2 regions of the Marinobacter sp. L-46 genome follow, and region 2 is predicted to be linked to the other one. Evidence: riboswitches for the same ligand, from Rfam matches in the RefSeq annotation. Region 2 holds a riboswitch; the other holds the start of a gene.
What was found. Region 2 has a riboswitch for thiamine pyrophosphate ahead of AC13DJ_RS01010 (hypothetical protein). Riboswitches for the same ligand answer to the same signal wherever they lie in the genome.

Region 1 (8,610 bases), on a different contig from region 2:
GATGCTGGTGCAGCTGTTCATGCACCTTGGCGGCAAAGGTTGTTAGGTTATCCGGTGGTACCAGGCCTTCGGGGAAACAGGCGGACAGCGACTCTGCCGCCCCGCCACGGTCGAAGGCGACAACCGGTGTGCCCACCGCCAGGGCTTCTGTGAGGGTGCGGCCGAAAGGTTCGGGTTTGTTCGACATATGGCAGACCACGTTGGCCAATCGATAGAACTCGACAATGTCCGAGCGGTGGCCGGTGAAAGTGATCTGCTGGTCAATACCAAGCTCTCTTGCCTGTGCTTCCAGTTCTGCCAGGTAACTCTCCTTGTTTTTCTCGGCGCCGCCAACAACAACGCCGTGTGCCTGGGGCTCGCGCTGGAGCAGGTCCGCCATCATGGTCAGGAATGCCTCCTGACCTTTCCAGCGAGTCAGCCGGCCAGGCATCAGGATCAGCTTTTTGTCTTTGAGCTGAGGGTGTTCCGAATAAAGCTGCTGCAGCCAGGCGGCATCGGGAGGTGCCGGGTGGAAGGCGCGGGTATCCACGCCGCGCTGAATGACGGTAATGCGTTCGGGGGCTACCTTGTAGTTATCGAGAATGTACCGTTCCACGCAGTGGGAAATGGCGATCAGATGCTGCGGTTTGGCCATGATGGCGCTGTAGGCGTTCACGGAATACATGCCGTGAAAGGTACTGACCAGGGCCGGGCGATCCTTTTCCGGCAGGCCCCTCCAGGCCAGCCAGATGATCCAGGCCGGGAGCCGCGAGCGGACGTGAACAACATCCGGCTTCAGCTGTTTCAGGAGTTGGCGCACCGGCAGTATCTGTCCAAATGAGGCCAGGGATTTTCGGTGGACCGGCATGGTGATGTGGCGTGAACCTTCGGCTTCCAGTTGATCAACCAGGCGACCGCCCGAGGAAAGCACGATGGATTCATGCCCCTGTTTGACCAGTTCCCGGGCGAACTCCACCGTGCCCCGTTCCACGCCGCCACTGTTCAGTGCCGGCAGGACTTGCAGTACTCTCATTGATGAAACTCCCTGAATTTTCTGATCACCCACTCAGCGGCACGGTCGGCTTCCCACAGTTTGGGGGCTTTGCCGGGTTCCGCCTGCATGAGTTGAGCGCGGTCCTGCCATTCAGTCACCAATCCATCGGCCTTTAGTGACTCCAGACCCCGAACGACACGGCTGTTGTTGCGGGCTTTCAGATCTAATAATCCTGTAGATGTGCCTGCGGTGAGTGCTTCATAAACCATGGACACGCTGTCTGGGGAGACCCAGGTGGTGCGTGTCTCGGCCAGCGTGTCGATTAACCAGTTGGGGCCGGTCTTTTCGTGGTGGTGGAATGTCACGTTGTTACGCTGGATGTCAGTCAGTTGTACGAGCAGGGCGGCTGGCGTCCGGCGTGAAGAGGTGACTGTCCAGTGCCAATCGCGGTATTCGTCGGCCAGGGTGCTGACCTGCCCTAAGATGGCTTCACCGTCCCATTCGTAATGCTCTGAAGGGCCCCCAAGCAAGATCAGGCCGTTTTGTGCTTCGACGGCCTGCTCTTGTGGCTTGATGGCGTTGAGAACACCTCGGGTGATCAGTACATCTGGGCGGTCCGGCGGGTTGTCGTGGGCCGGGATGATCGAAAGGTCTGGTTTTGCGAATGGAAGTGCCGGGCGCATCAGCACAACAGTCATTGCATCATAACGTTTGCGGCAGGCCAGCAGCAGTTTTTGGGTCTGGCTGCCGGCAGCGACGATGATGTCTGGCTTCGAGTGCTCGATGGCGGGAGTAATACCCAGAAGCGCGCGGGCCCAGGAAACCGGGTATTTATGGGTTTCAATCCACGCTAGCCGCGCCTCTGCACGCGCTTCCAACCGCTCGGCAAGTCCCCGGAGTTGGTTCTTATGGCCCGGTTTATTATCGGTCAGTAACCAAACGACGGGTCCACTGAGCTTTGGGGCGGCCATAATCAGTTTTTCCCGCTCTCTTTGTAGGGATTGGGGCGACCCTCAGGCTGATGACGAAAACGCTTGTATTCCCACTGGTATTGTTCGGGAATGCGGCGTACTACGTTCTCCACCGACTGGTTCAGTGCAGTTGCCGCCATTACCGGATCTTCGTCAGCCATTCCGGGTTCGGGTTCAGTGACTACAAGCCGAAAACCCTGATGATTGGGCAAGCGCTCCGCGTAGCACACAAGGACCGCCGCACCGGTTTTCTGGAGAAGCTTGCTTGCCAGATTCATGGTGCGTACTTCAATGCCAAAGAATGGCGCATAGGCATTGTTTTTCCCCCTAGGGGACTGATCCGGCAGAATGCCGGCAATGCCGCCTTCTTTCAGTATGCCAATGAGTCTGGACAATCCTTTTCGATCACCACGAACCAGTTCGCTGCCGAGTCGGCCTCTGACTTTGATCATATAGTCTTCGAATTCTGGCATCTTGGGCGGACTGTAAAGTGCCGCCATGTTATATCGGGATGAAAAAAAGAGCCCGGCGAGCTCCCAATTACCCAAGTGCGGGGCCAGGAGTACCAGCCCTTTACCTGTTGCCAGAGCCTGATCAACCAACTCTATTCCCCGGGTTTCTCGAATTTGCTTCAGGCATTTCTCTACGGGCCACTCCCACATCATGGGGATTTCGATCGCTGTCATCCCTGTATGTCTGAGTGAGCTTCTGGCCAGGGTGTTCTGTTCCTGTTGCGAGAGTTCCGGGAAACACAATCTTACATTCGTTTCGGTGACCTTTCGTGCCTCGGTGTCCAGTTTCCACGCCAAGTCGCCTCCCCAAGACCCAATGAGTTGCGCCAGTCTTAAAGAGAAAGCTCCGGCAACTTTCATAGGGCTGGTAATCACATAGTACTTGAGCTTATTCATTTTGAAGCCTTGTCTATCAACGTCTGGAACGTTTCCTGCGCTTCTTGTTATAGAATCCGGGGTCCTCTGGGTTCGGTCGGGTCTTGAACCGGCGGTGCATCCAGAGATACTGATCCGGTGCTTTTCGAATTTCATTTTCAATAACCGCGTTGATGCGCGTGGCATCTTCGAGATCGTCCCCGCTTGGGAAATGCTCTAAAGGGGGGTGGAAATAGATGTCATATCCGGGCTTGTCTTCTCGACGGAAATGGCTGAACGGCATCACTACGCACTTACTGCGTTCAGCAATGCGGGAGGTTGCTGTGATTGTGCCTGCGGGTACGCCGAAAAAGGGTGCGAAGACGATGTCTTTTCGGCCATAGTCCTGGTCGGTGGCGTACCATACTGCATGGTTGTCTTTCAGGCTGCGCAACAGTCCGCGAAGATCTTTGGCCGGGAGGACTTTGCCATAGCGTTTGGCGCGGGAACGGGTCATTACGGCGTTCATCAGCGGGTTGTTGTGGTCGCGCTGCATGACATCAGAATCGATATACAGGGTTGCCAGGGAACCACCCATTTCCAATGTGCTGTAGTGGCCGCCAATCAGCAAAATGCCGTGACCTTCCTGTTTGGCTTTCTCGAAATGTTCGAGGCCATGAATAGAGGTGATTTTTTTCAGCTTTTCAGTGTTTCTGAACCACCCAATTCCAATTTCCATCAGGCCAATGCCATTGGCGATAAATGAGTTGCGGACCAAGGCCGCCCGTTGTTTGTCATTGTATTCCGGAAAACACAGCTGGATATTTGTTTCGGTGATGTGCCGGCGGCTCTTCGCCAACTTCCATGTGATCAGTCCGGCAGCTTTCCCCAACTTCCACTGAATACGCAGGGGAAGCTGTGCGGTAAACCACATGAGAGCAATGCCCACCCAGGTTGGCCACCAGCGGGGATGGAGGTAGGCTGAGTAGTCAGTATTCCGGGATTTTTGGCGGTACTTCTTATTCAAAATTGCTGTTCCTGAATCGACAAAAAGTTTGTCCGAAGGCAAGATGCCCCGCGATACAATGATTTCACTATGATAACGCATCATTTCGCCGGGAGTCCCGCGTGTTGCTCTTCATTTATTCGCAGCTAATCAGGTTGGCGTTGCCATTGATTTTGTGCCGGTTATGGTGGCGTGGTCGGAAGGCGCCCGCGCGTCGAGAGAAATGGTGGCATCGTTTAGGCTATGTTCCAGAGATGTCGGGTACAGTTATATGGGTACATGCGGTATCCGTTGGTGAGACGATTGCAGCAGGTCCTATGGTCGGGCGGCTGGTTGCGGAAAATCCCGATGCCTCCATTCTAATGACTGCGACAACTGAAACAGGACTGGCCCAGGCCCGGAAGATGTTTGGCGACAAAATTGCCTACGCCTACGCCCCATACGACACGCCAGGCTCCGTAGGGCGCTTTCTGAAACAAATAAAGCCTCGCATCCTGGTAGTGATGGAAACCGAAATCTGGCCGAACCTGATCACCCAGTGCTACCGCAAACAGGTTCCCGTTTTCCTCATCAACGCCCGTCTCTCGGAGCGTTCGGCCCGGGGCTACGAGCGGGTGCGGGGACTGGTCCGACCGGTCATGCAGAAAATTACCTGGATCGCCGCCCAGGCGGAGAAAGATGCTGAGCGTTTTCGGCGCATTGGTGTCGCACCGGCCAGTGTGGAAGTGACGGGTAGCGTGAAATTTGACGTGGATATCACCGAAGGCATTCGTGAGTCAGCCCGCCAGTGTCGACAAATCCTGGGAGCGCGGCCCGTGTGGGTCGCTGGCAGTACGCATGCCGGCGAAGATGAACAGCTGCTGGAGGCCCATCGGGCGGTGCTCGGGCAACACCCGCAGGCTTTGCTGGTGATTGTGCCCCGCCACCCGGACCGGTTTGGTTCGGTGGCGGAGCTGGCGGAAAAAGCCGGTTTCAACGTGGCCCGCCGCTCACTGCAGCAAGATCCTGCCCATGCTCAGGTATACCTGGGCGACACCATGGGCGAGCTGATGATGCTCTACGGCGCGGGTGACATGGCGTTTGTCGGCGGTTCATTGATTGAAAGGGGCGGGCACAACCCGCTGGAGCCGGCGGCCTGGGGTATTCCGGTACTTTCCGGCCCGCATGTGTTCAACTTTGAGACGGTGTATGAGCGCCTTCGTGCCGGCGAGGGTGTGGTGATGGTCCAAAGCGGGGACGAGTTGGGCCAGGCCGTGGTCCGTTTAATGGCGACCCGGGAAGAACGGCAGGCTCTGGGGGAGCGGGCACTGGCGGTGGTGAATAAAAATCGCGGGGCACTGGACAGGGTCGTTGAGGGTATTGTCGAGCGCCTGTAAAAACGGGCCCCTGAATCAGGAGGCCCGCCTGGCTGGTGTAATGCTCAAGGCCAGCGTTATTGCATCGGGTCGTCCAGCACTTCCTCATCGTTGGCCAGTGCCTCTATGCCCTGAGCGCCTTCACTGAGCCAGTTGTTCAGGTCAATCAGATCCTGCGGGCTCAGGGTGCCTGCCGCCTGCTTCAGTTGCAGGGTGTTGATCACGTAGTCATAGCGGGCGTTGGCGTAATCCCGCAGCGCCACGTAGTACGCACGTTCTGCATCCAGCACTTCCACAATGTTCCGGGTACCTACATCGTAGCCGGCGCGGGTTGCATCCAGTGCACTGCGGCGGGAGATGATGGTCTGCTCAAGGGCAGAGGCTGTCTCCACGTTGTTGTTCACGGTCAGGAACAGGCTGCGGGTGTTCACCTGCACATCCCGGCGCGTGGTGTTCAGGTCCTGCTCGGCCACGGTGACCAGTGAGCGCTGTTGGCGCACGCCGGCCTGGGTGCCGCCGCCCGTGTAGAGCGGGATGGTCAGTGACAGTGAGGCAACGGACTGGCTGCGCTCCTGCTGGGTAAAAAGGGCGTTCTCCAGACTGGTTTCCTGGTAGGAGGCGCTCAGCTCAAGGGTTGGCAAATGACCGGACTTTGCCGCTTTCAGGCTGGCTTCGCTGGCATTGAGTTGCCTCAGGGCCGCCTGAATAGACCAGTTTTGCTCCACCGCGGTTGCTTCCCACGAAGTCGGATCCATGGGCTCCGGGCGCCCGAGCGGAAAATTCTGCCTGAGATTTTCCATGGCGTCCGGATATTCTCCGGTTAACCGGGCCAGTTGTTCCCTGGCCACATTCAGGTCGTTGTCGGCGGCGATGCGCTGGCTCCTGGCATCGTCGTAGCTGGCACGCGCTTCATAGACTTCGGTGACGGCAATGAGCCCCACGTCAAACCGTTCCCGGGCCTGTTCGTACTGGCGCTGGATGGCCGTTTCAGTCGCTTTTGCGGTTGTGACGGTGTCCTTGGCGCGCAGGACATCGAAGTAGGCGGTTGCCACATCCAGAATCAGTTGTTGCTGGGCCAGGTTGTACTGGGCCTCGGCCGCCTCGGCCTGGAACTGGCTGGCTTCGTAGCTGAACCAGTCTTGAGCCCGGAACAGTGGCTGGGTCAGCTCGACGCCGTAGCGGTAGGTTCGATAACTGTCTCCCGCGAAGAGTTGCCGCACCAGCTCATCGGCGTTTGCCCCCCCGGGTATATTCCTGGGCTTGAAACGTGTGTAGCTTGCTGACCCAACCGCCGAGATTTTGGGCAGCAGGGCGCTCTTGCTGACATCGCTGGTTGCCTGCTGGGCCTGGAACTGTGCCATGGCAGAGGCAATGCCGGAGTCATAAGACAGGGCTTTCTCGTAGGTTTCCATCAGATCCAGAGCAAGCGCAGGCTGGGCTGCGAGCAGGGTGATCAATCCTGGAAGTAAACGTTTTTTCATTGGTTCTCCTGAAATACTGACTCCGGGAATCTGCCCGGCAATGACTCAAAGGTATTGGTTGGCCATTATGGACAATAATCGTTCCCGTCTCTAGACTTGCTAAGTCCACGTATTTTGTGGACAAACGAATTCAGAATCGCGTCTTGACGGGGTGCTGATTCGCCATAAACTGGCGATCGGCTGAGATTGCAACGCAGAACCCGCGACCTGATCCGGATAATACCGACGTAGGGATTAAGGCCAGATGAACCGCGACACCATGCCTGTAGGGCTATTTGTCGCAACTCCGTCATACGCGACCCGATACCACAAGACCATCCGGGAGCAGATCATGACGGACTTACCAGCATACCTCAGCGACTCCGCAAAAGTAGACTCCGCAGCAATCAAACCATTACCAAGCTCACGAAAAATATACGTGCAGGGTAGCCGAGCCGATCTGCGCGTGCCTATGCGGGAAATTACTGTGGGCGACACCCCCACTGAAATGGGTGGCGAAAAGAACCCGCCCGTGGTGGTATACGATACCTCTGGGCCCTACACAGACCCGGAAGCCACCATTGATCTCCGCAAGGGCCTGCCGCCGGTTCGCGCCGCCTGGATTGCCGAGCGGGGCGATGTACAGCAACTGGACGGCTACACCTCCGAATTCACCCGCCGCCGCATGAAAGACCCTCAGCTTGACCCCCTGCGGTTTATGGACGAGCGCAAGCCACTGCGCGCCAAGCCCGGCAGAAACGTATCCCAGATGCACTATGCTCGCCAGGGCATCATTACGCCGGAGATGGAATACGTTGCCATTCGGGAAAATATGAAGCTGCAGGAGGCCCGGGCCAACGGCTTGCTGGCGGACCAGCACCCCGGCCAGTCCTTCGGTGCCAACCTGCCGCCGGAGATCACCCCCGAGTTTGTTCGGGATGAAGTGGCCCGGGGCCGTGCGATTATTCCCGCCAACATCAACCATCCGGAAACCGAGCCGATGATCATCGGTCGCAACTTCCTGGTGAAAATCAACGGCAACATCGGCAACTCGGCGGTGACCTCGTCCATCGAAGACGAAGTAGAAAAACTGACCTGGGGTATCCGCTGGGGTTCCGACACGGTGATGGACCTGTCCACCGGCAAGAACATCCACGAAACCCGCGAGTGGATCATCCGCAACTCCCCGGTTCCCATCGGCACCGTGCCTATCTATCAGGCGCTGGAAAAGGTGGGCGGCGTTGCGGAAGACCTGACCTGGGAAATCTTCCGGGACACCCTGATCGAACAAGCCGAGCAAGGCGTGGATTACTTCACCATCCACGCGGGTGTTCGTTTACACCACGTGCCCCTCACCGCCAAACGCACCACCGGCATCGTTTCCCGGGGTGGCTCCATCATGGCCAAGTGGTGCCTGGCGCACCACAAAGAAAGCTTCCTGTACGAGCACTTTGAAGACATCTGCGAAATCATGAAGGCCTACGATGTCTCCTTCAGCCTCGGTGACGGCCTGCGCCCGGGTTCCATTGCCGATGCCAACGACGCGGCACAATTTGGCGAACTGGAAACTTTGGGAGAGCTCACCAAGATCGCCTGGAAACACGACGTCCAGTGCATGATCGAAGGCCCCGGCCACGTGCCCATGCACCTGATCAAGGAGAACATGGACAAGCAACTGGAATGCTGCGATGAAGCCCCGTTCTACACCCTCGGCCCGCTGACCACCGACATCGCCCCGGGCTATGACCACATCACCTCCGGCATCGGCGCGGCGATGATCGGCTGGTATGGCTGCGCCATGCTTTGCTACGTCACCCCGAAAGAGCATCTGGGCCTGCCCAATAAAGACGACGTGAAAACCGGCATCATCACCTACAAAATCGCCGCCCACGCTGCCGATCTCGCCAAAGGCCACCCAGGCGCCCAGATTCGCGACAACGCGCTGTCCAAGGCCCGCTTCGAGTTCCGCTGGGAAGACC
Region 2 (8,610 bases):
CAGGTAGCTGGAAGCCTGCAGCCATTCTTCATCCGGGTAGTATTTGAAAACCAGCTGGCCGCCTTTCAGGTTGTCTACTACCTTTGCGATCACATCCCGGTCTACCGCCGGGCAGCCGTGGCTGCGGCCAATGCGACCGTATTTGTTCACCCAGCTCTTCTCTACGTAGTCTGCCCCGTGAATGACAATGGCGCGCTGGCGAGCCAGGTCATTGAAGCCCGGCTCCAGTCCGTCCAGCCGCAGGGAGTAGCCGTGGGCACCGCTGTAGGATTCCGCCGCCTTGAACAGTCCGATGCTGGACTGGTGGCTGCCCTCAATGTTGGAGAAAGCACTGGCTTCGCGGTCACCGGAGTTTTTACCGTGGGCAACCAGCTCCCTAAGTACCAGGCTGCCATCGGCCAGGTCAAACAGCCAGAGGCGTTCTTCGCTGGATGGCAGGGAAAAATCAATAACAGCAAGCCTCTCCGGCATCGCTGTTCCATTGCTGATGGCGCACTGGGTTGCCTTGAAAGCCGCTTCAAGAACCGATGGGTTCAGTTTAGGGGCCGCACTGGAAAGGCGATCAAAAAGCTGGTTATTCAGGGACTGGGCCTGGGTGCTGGTGGCGAAAAGCACTGAAAAAAGAAGGCCGGACATTGCTGTACAAAATTTGAGCAGATTGCGATGCTTGGGCATGCACCTTACCTCTATAGATGAAGAATACGGTCTATCCGATTGAAATTTGCACTATTCTAACAGCAAATTATGAGAACCCCGACACCTTTGTACAGTTTTTAAACAGACCGTAATCAAAGTTACAAATTACAGACTGCCACGCGGGCGTTGTAGAATCGCCAAGACTCAACGGGGTGCCCGACAGGGCTGAGACCATACCCGCGGAACCTGACCCGGCTAATACCGGCGTAGGGATTGAGCCGCCACTTTCCAGTGGTTACCGCGGCATGGCCCCTCCGTAGCCAAGGTGTAATCACTATGCGTTTCCGCTTGCCTCTACTCTTCGCTGCCCTGCTCCCGGCTTTCGCTACTGCCGAACCTGCGCAGGTTTTGAACGTTTATACCCACCCGTCGTTTGCGGCGGAATGGGGCCCCGGGCCCGCGGTCAAGCAGGCATTTGAAGAGCAGTGTGATTGCGCGCTGAACTATACAGTGCTTGAAAGCGGCGGCGATATACTTCAGCGACTGCGCCTGGAGGGCAGTTCAACCAGTGCCGATGTGGTGTTGGGGCTGGATACCGCCACCATGGAAGCCGCCCGGCAAACCGGATTACTGGCTCCGCCCACGCCAAATGGCAGCAACTCAGTGGCAAGGTACTGGCGACTACCCAGAGCTGGAGTGACGGGTATTTTTCACTGTTCATGAACGGCGAAGCGCCGATGATCCTTTCTTACAGTACGTCTCCGGCCTATCACATGGCGGTCGATAACACAGACCGTTACCAGGCAGCCCGTTTTGAAGAAGGCCATTACCTGCAAGTCGAGGTTGCCGCACTGGTGAATAGCTCGAAGAATCAGGCCCTCGGCCGGGAATTCATGGAGTTCATGTTGTCGCCGGCCTTCCAGCGCCATATTCCGTTGAAGAATGTGATGTATCCGGCTATCGACCTTGGTGACGAGTTGCCGGAGGTATTTGGCCGGCTGATCCGCCCGTCCCAAGCTCTCTATCTGGAACCGGCAGAGGTCGCCCGTGAACGCCGCTCACTGGTGAATGCCTGGCTGGACGCCATGACCCGCTGAACCCAATGTCCGCCAACCAACCACAACCCCTGCGCCCTGCTCCATTCAGCACCCCTGCGTGGCAACTGGCTCCGGGCCTGATCATTGCGCTGGCCTTGATCGGGCTGGTGCTATTGGGCCTGGGGGCACTGCTTCACACAGCTGGCACGCTGGAATTCGAAGAGCTGTGGCAAAGCCGCTATTTAAGAGGTGTTGTCTGGTTTACGGTTTGGCAGGCGGTGTTATCGGTCTTTCTAAGCCTGTTCATTGCGCTGCCGGCGGCCATGACACTGGCCCGGCTCAGCCATTTTCCCGGTCGTAGCCTGCTGCTTCGGTTAATGGAGCTGAGCCTGGTGCTTCCCACCATAGTGGCGGTTTCAGGCATCATCGGGGTGTACGGTCGCCAGGGCTGGCTGACCAGTCTTCTGAACGATTGGCTGCCTGATCATGGCTGGAGCCTTTACGGCCTGAATGGAATCTTACTGGCCCACGTGTTTTTTAATGCACCGCTGGCCGCACGCATTCTTCTGCAAGCACTGGAATCGGTTCCGGCACCGAGATTGCGGGTTGCTTCCCAGCTCGGGTTGAGCGGCTGGTGGCTCTGGCGTACGGTTCGATGGCCCGCATTGCGGCCGGTCCTGCCAGGGGTGTCAGCATTGGTATTTACCCTGTGTTTTACCAGCTTCGCCATCATCATGACCCTGGGTGGCGGGCCTCGCGCCACAACCCTTGAAGTGGCCATTTACCAGGCGTTGCGGTTCGAATTCGATTTTGGCCAGGCTGCCATCCTGGCCACTATTCAGCTGGTTATTTGCGGCAGCCTGTGGTGGCTGGTGTTCCGGAACCGGCTGGAGTCCTCACTGCTTCCGGATCGTCGGTTTGCTGAACCTGTCTCTTTAAAAGACAGCCCCGGGCAGGGTCTGGGGCGCGTGTTGCTGCTGGGCATCTTTTCCGCTTTCCTGACATTGCCTCTGCTGGCCATCGCGTTACGCGGTTTGCCGGCACTCTGGCCGGCCTCACCCATGCCATCTATCTACGGACAACTGCTCCCCGCTACAGGCCGCAGTTTGTTGATTGCCGTTCCCGCCGGGCTGGGTGCGGTTGTCGCCAGTCTGTTCACACTGGCGGCCGCCAAAAAATCCGGAAACCGGATACTGGCAGCCATTCCGGTTACCACGGGTTATCTGCCGCTGATTGTACCGCCCCTGGTGCTTGGTACCGGCCTGTTCCTGTTATTGCGGCCCCAGCTCGGGAATAGCGCCCAAGGCTGGGTACTGGTGTCTTTGATTAACGGTTTGATGGCCATTCCATTTGTGCTGCAGGTTCTGCGTGGGCCACTGAATGCCATCGACAAGAACACCCTGAACCAGGCGGACCAGCTGGGTATCCTGGGCTGGTATCGCTGGCGCTGGCTGTACTGGCCAAGGCTGCGCCGGCCAATCGCCCTGGGCCTGGCTTATGGCATTGCCCTGTCGCTGGGAGATTTCGGGGTAATTGCCCTGTTCGGTAGCCCCGGGCAGCCCACTTTGCCGGTTCTGCTTTACCAGCAACTGGGCAGTTACCGAATCAGCGAAGCGGCTGGCACCGGGCTGTGGTTGCTTGTATTACTGGTGACCCTCTTCGCCCTGCTGTCCCGGATTGCCCGGCCGGCCCCGGGCACAAACACAGAGCCTGCCCCCGCCGCCGCTCCGGAGCCTCGTCATGCTTGAACTAAGAAACCTGTGTTTCCAGTACCCGGATCAGTCAGAGGAGTGGCGCTTCCACTTCTCGGTCGCCGCCGGGCATTGCCTCGCGGTACGCGGTGCCAGTGGAACCGGTAAATCCACCTTACTAAACCTGGTTGCCGGTTTTCTCGCACCCAAAAGCGGAGAAATTCTCTGGAACAACCAAGCTATCCATAACCTGCCCGCCTGGGAGCGGCCGGTAACAAGCGTGTTCCAGGAGCACAACCTGTTCGAACACCTGGATGTCTTCACCAATATCGGTCTTGGCCTGCACCCGGGCATGAAGCTGTCCCCCGAACAGAAATTGGCCATTGAGCAGGGTCTTGAACAAACCGGGCTCGGCGGTCTTGGTACACGGCTGCCCGGCGAACTATCCGGTGGCCAGCGGCAACGAGTTGCCCTGCTGCGCGCCATTCTGCGGCGCAAACCGGTACTGCTGCTGGACGAACCCATGACCGGGCTGGACCCGGACGCCAGGGCCATCATCCGGGACTTGTTACTGCAGGAAAAGGCCAGCGGCATTACCCTGATCCTGGCCAGCCATGATGAAGAAGACCGAAAGATACTGGCAGACAGCAACTGGAATCTTTAAGCTTGCTAAGACTTCTGGCAGGGATTTTTTCATTCTGTGGCGATAACTTCGGGCCTTACTACAGCCAAAGCCGGCGAGCCTGCCGGCTCCCTTGAGTTGTCCGGCAATACGGTGACATTTGCCGGAGACTGGACCCTTGCCCATTACCCGGCCCTGAACCGGCAGGTATCGCAATTCAAGGCAGAGAACGCTTCACTGAAGCCGGAATTCAGCGGCCTTGGCCGGCTGGATACCGCGGGCGCGTCCCTGATGGTGAAAATGCTGGGTGCGGGACCGGTGCTTGCCGCCCTGGAGCAACCGTCCCTGCCCGAAGCCCAGCAAGCACTCCTTAAAGCCGTAGCGGAATCCATGTGTGAATCCGCACCGGCACCAGCCACGGTTAATCCACTGCTGAACATGCTGGCAATCACCGGAGAGAAGGTCACCCGGCTAACCCGCCTGTTATGGCTGCTGTCCGGTTTTATTGGCCAGACCTTGTCCACCCTGTTCTACATACTCCCACGGCCAAAACGCTGGCGCTTTACGCCGTTCGTGGCCGCTGTGCACGACACCGGCCTGAACGCCCTTCCGATTGTTGCCTTGCTCACGTTTCTTGTGGGTGCTGTCGTCGCATTTCTGGGTGCCACGGTGCTGGAGGACTTTGGCGCGACCATTTATACCGTAGACCTGGTCGCTTTCTCATTCCTACGGGAATTCGGCGTACTGTTAGCCGCCATTTTGCTGGCCGGCCGGACCGCCAGTGCCTTCACAGCGCAGATCGGGGCCATGAAGGTCAACGAAGAACTGGATGCCATCCGCACCCTCGGCCTCAACCCCGTGGAGCTGCTTGTAGTCCCCAGAGTACTGGCCATGATGGTGAGCCTGCCGGTGCTGACCTTTGTCGGCATGATGGCGGGCATGGTTGGTGGTGCCGTGGTGTGCGCACTGGCACTGGATATTCCGCCCAGCCAGTTTATGGCCATCGTGGAGCGGGATATTGCCCTGAAACATTTCCTGGTGGGTATCGGTAAAGCTCCCGTGTTTGCCTTCCTGATTGCCGTGATCGGCTGCCTGGAAGGCTTCAAGGTGTCGGGCAGCGCACAGTCCGTGGGTGAGCACACCACCTCCAGCGTGGTGCAATCTATCTTTATGGTCATACTGCTGGATTCCGTAGCCGCGCTATTCTTTATGGAAATGGGTTGGTAAGGCATGGCCATGGGCACGCGGGATAACCACACGCACCAAACGCCGATCATTCAGGTTCGGGGCCTGAACAATCGTTTTGGCAGTCATTCTGTGCATGAAGACCTGGACCTCGACCTCTACCCGGGTGAAATCCTCGGCGTGGTTGGCGGATCCGGCACAGGAAAATCCGTGCTGCTTCGCAGCATTGTCGGATTGAACACGCCTACGGCGGGCCACATCACGGTATTCGGGCAGGATCTAACAGAGCTGTCAGCACCGGAACGTTCGCTGTATGAACAGCGGTTTGGTGTGCTGTTTCAGGGCGGAGCTCTGTTTACCTCCCTGAACCTGGAACAGAATATTGCCCTGCCCCTGATCGAGCACGCGGGGCTGAAGCGGGCCGAAGCGGAAGAACTGGCCCGCATGAAGCTGGCCCTGACCGGCTTGCAGCCCGAGGCGGCACGCAAATACCCGACGGAGTTATCCGGCGGCATGGTGAAACGTGCGGCGCTGGCCCGGGCGCTGGCCCTGGACCCTGAAATATTGTTTCTGGACGAGCCCACAGCGGGGCTGGACCCGATCGGCGCTGCCGCGTTTGACGAACTGATTGTCACCCTGCGAAATGCCCTGGGGTTAACGGTATTCCTGGTCACCCACGACCTGGATACCCTGTACACCACCTGCGACCGGGTGGCGGTGTTGTCCCAGCGCAAGGTGCTGGTGGCAGATACCCTGGATAACGTGTCCCGTACGGATGACAGCTGGATTCAGGACTACTTCCACGGCCCCCGCGGGCGGGCCGCGATTGATGCACACAACAGGCTGACCGAACAGGAGCCCGGTTAATGGAGCCAAAAGCCCATCACGTTATTATCGGATTATTTACGCTGCTGGCTGTTACCGCCGCCTTGGTGTTCGCCCTGTGGTTAGGCAAGTCCTCGGCAGACCAGGAGTGGAGTTATTACCAGATCGGTTTCGACCACCCGGTAGGAGGCCTGTCCAAGGGTAATGCAGTGCTTTACAGCGGCGTGCCGGTAGGTGATGTACTGGAGCTGACCCTGGCACCCGATAACCCGGCCCATGTTCGTGTGCTGGTACGGGTTCGCAGTGATATTCCCGTGCGTGAAAACACCCGTGCCGAACTGGTGCTGGCCAATATCACCGGCAGCATGAGCGTGCAGTTTACCGGCGGCAGCCCGGACAGTCCGGTGCTTGAAGGCGGCCGTGAGAATCCACCGCTGATCAGTGCCGAGCCCTCTGCGTTTTCCAACCTGCTCAATAACGGCGAAGCCATGTTGTCGAAGGCTGAACGCCTGCTGACCAGCATGAACCAGCTGTTGAACGAGGAAAACCTGGGCAACGTAGCCACCATTCTGGACAACACCCGGCAGGCCACCGAGTCGCTGCTGGCCAGCCGGGATGACATGCTGGCACTGATGGAGCAGTTCGATGCGGCAGCGATTCGGGCAGAAGAAGCTGCCGTAAAGGTATCCGCCACCTCTGACCATGCGCGCGTGGTGTTAGGCGAGCAGATTACGCCGGTACTGGAGTCTATGGATAAGGCCATCTCAACCCTGCAGCCCACCCTGGACCGGCTGAACCGTGTGACCGGTAATAACGAAGGTGCACTGGACTCCGGGCTTCAGGGCCTGGGCGAGCTCACACCGGCCTTACGGGAGCTGCGCAGCACCCTCCGCAACCTGAACTCGTTTACCCGCAGGCTTGAGCAAGACCCGAGAGGCACCATCTGGGGCGGCGGCCGAATCCAGGAGTACAGCAATGACTAAGCCAAGCAGAGGCATTTTCGCACTGGCCGGGGCCCTTGCCCTGTCTGCCTGCACCGTGTTCCCGATTCCTGAAGCACCGCGCCTGATGGAACTGGCACCCCCCGCTGAACGGGAAGTGTTCGATACGCCCCGGCCTGCTGCGCTCCGGGTGGACACTCCGCTGGCATCCGATCCGCTGGACAGTACCCGGGTTCTGGTAAAGCCCACACCCTACGAGTTCCAGGCACTGCCCGGCGCCCGCTGGCGCGACAGTATTCCCGTGGTTTTGAGGGATTACCTGATTCAGGAATTTCGCCAGAGCGGCGGCTTCACCAGCGTGATGACTGACACCAGTCCGGCTACGGCAGGGTTAACACTGGTCACCGAACTGACCGGCTTTCACGCCGAGACCCGCGCAGACGGCACCACGGTGGTCATGCACCTGCACACAGAACTGATGGAAAACCGCTCCCGGAAAAGCCTGTGCGTATTGGATCAGCGCGAGGAGGCACTGGCTGCAAGCGCAAAACTGGACGACCTGATGTCTGCCTTCTCTCTCGCAGCATCCGCGCTTTCGACAGACATAACCCGATGGAGCCGGGATTGCCTGGCAGACGCCTGAGCCTGTTATTTTGAAGGGAACAAATCCGGCCAGGCCGCTTTCAGGTACAGGAACATAGACCAGAGTGTGAGCCCGGCTGCGATGTAAAGCAGGCCGATCGCAACGTACGACAGCATTTGACCGGGAGGAAACGCCAGCAAACCGACAATGGCCGCCATCTGGGCGGTGGTCTTGACCTTGCCGATGTACGACACCGCCACACTGGCGCGGCTACCCACCTCTGCCATCCATTCCCGCAAGGCGGAAATCACAATTTCCCGGCCGATAATCACTGTGGCGGGAATTGTCAGCAGCACTGCCGAGTATTCTTCAATCAGCACCGCCAGGGCCACGGCCACCATCAGTTTGTCCGCCACCGGGTCCAGAAACGCTCCGAAAGGCGTGCTCTGGTTCAGTTTGCGGGCCAGGTAGCCGTCCAGCCAGTCGGTCACACCGGCCAGGGCAAAGATGATGGCGCTGACCAGGTAACTCCACTGCACCGGCAGGTAGAAAATCACCACAAACACCGGGATCATCACGATGCGGGACATGGTCAGCAGGTTCGGTAAATTCATGGTGTTCCTATTCGTCGTGCAATGCTGCGTATATGGATTCTGCCAGTGACTTGCTGATGCCCTGAACCTTGGCCATCTCATCCACACTGGCTTTACGTAATTCCTGTATGCCGCCGAAGTAGCGAATCAACTCCCGGCGGCGCTTCGGCCCCACCCCTTCGATGCCTTCCAAGGTAGATTGCCGGCGTTTCTTGTCCCGGCGCGCCCGGTGGCCGGTAATAGCAAACCGGTGGGATTCGTCCCGGATATGCTGGATCAGGTGCAGCGCCGGAGAATCGGCCGGTACCCGGAATACCGCGTCTGTCATGGCGTCGATCAACTGCTCCATGCCGGCGCGGCGGGTAACACCCTTAGCCACGCCAATCAGCGGAATATCGGAAATCCCAAGTTCTTCAAAGACTTCCCGGGCAATGTTCAGCTGGCCTTTACCACCGTCGATGAAAACGAGGTCTGGCCGCTTGCCGTCGCCACTCACC

Region 1: another riboswitch for thiamine pyrophosphate. It lies ahead of thiC (phosphomethylpyrimidine synthase ThiC); the one in region 2 lies ahead of AC13DJ_RS01010 (hypothetical protein).

The regions. Positions count from the first base shown of each region.
Region 1 is NZ_JBSXOP010000087.1:34,896-43,505, forward strand. It holds gene AC13DJ_RS15625 (glycosyltransferase family 4 protein) at 1-1,012, opposite strand, end outside; gene AC13DJ_RS15630 (mitochondrial fission ELM1 family protein) at 1,009-1,944, opposite strand; gene AC13DJ_RS15635 (lysophospholipid acyltransferase family protein) at 1,947-2,852, opposite strand; gene lpxL (LpxL/LpxP family Kdo(2)-lipid IV(A) lauroyl/palmitoleoyl acyltransferase) at 2,869-3,921, opposite strand; gene waaA (lipid IV(A) 3-deoxy-D-manno-octulosonic acid transferase) at 3,939-5,192, shown strand; gene AC13DJ_RS15650 (TolC family outer membrane protein) at 5,249-6,652, opposite strand; TPP riboswitch at 6,790-6,903, shown strand; gene thiC (phosphomethylpyrimidine synthase ThiC) at 6,984-8,610, shown strand, end outside.
Region 2 is NZ_JBSXOP010000019.1:2,226-10,835, forward strand. It holds gene AC13DJ_RS01005 (murein L,D-transpeptidase catalytic domain family protein) at 1-675, opposite strand, end outside; TPP riboswitch at 835-926, shown strand; gene AC13DJ_RS01010 (hypothetical protein) at 1,045-1,359, shown strand; gene AC13DJ_RS01015 (thiamine ABC transporter substrate-binding protein) at 1,311-1,733, shown strand; gene thiP (thiamine/thiamine pyrophosphate ABC transporter permease) at 1,739-3,421, shown strand; gene AC13DJ_RS01025 (thiamine ABC transporter ATP-binding protein) at 3,414-4,028, shown strand; gene AC13DJ_RS01030 (MlaE family ABC transporter permease) at 4,125-5,213, shown strand; gene AC13DJ_RS01035 (ABC transporter ATP-binding protein) at 5,217-6,038, shown strand; gene AC13DJ_RS01040 (MlaD family protein) at 6,038-6,979, shown strand; gene AC13DJ_RS01045 (ABC-type transport auxiliary lipoprotein family protein) at 6,972-7,580, shown strand; gene pgsA (CDP-diacylglycerol--glycerol-3-phosphate 3-phosphatidyltransferase) at 7,586-8,134, opposite strand; gene uvrC (excinuclease ABC subunit UvrC) at 8,142-8,610, opposite strand, start outside.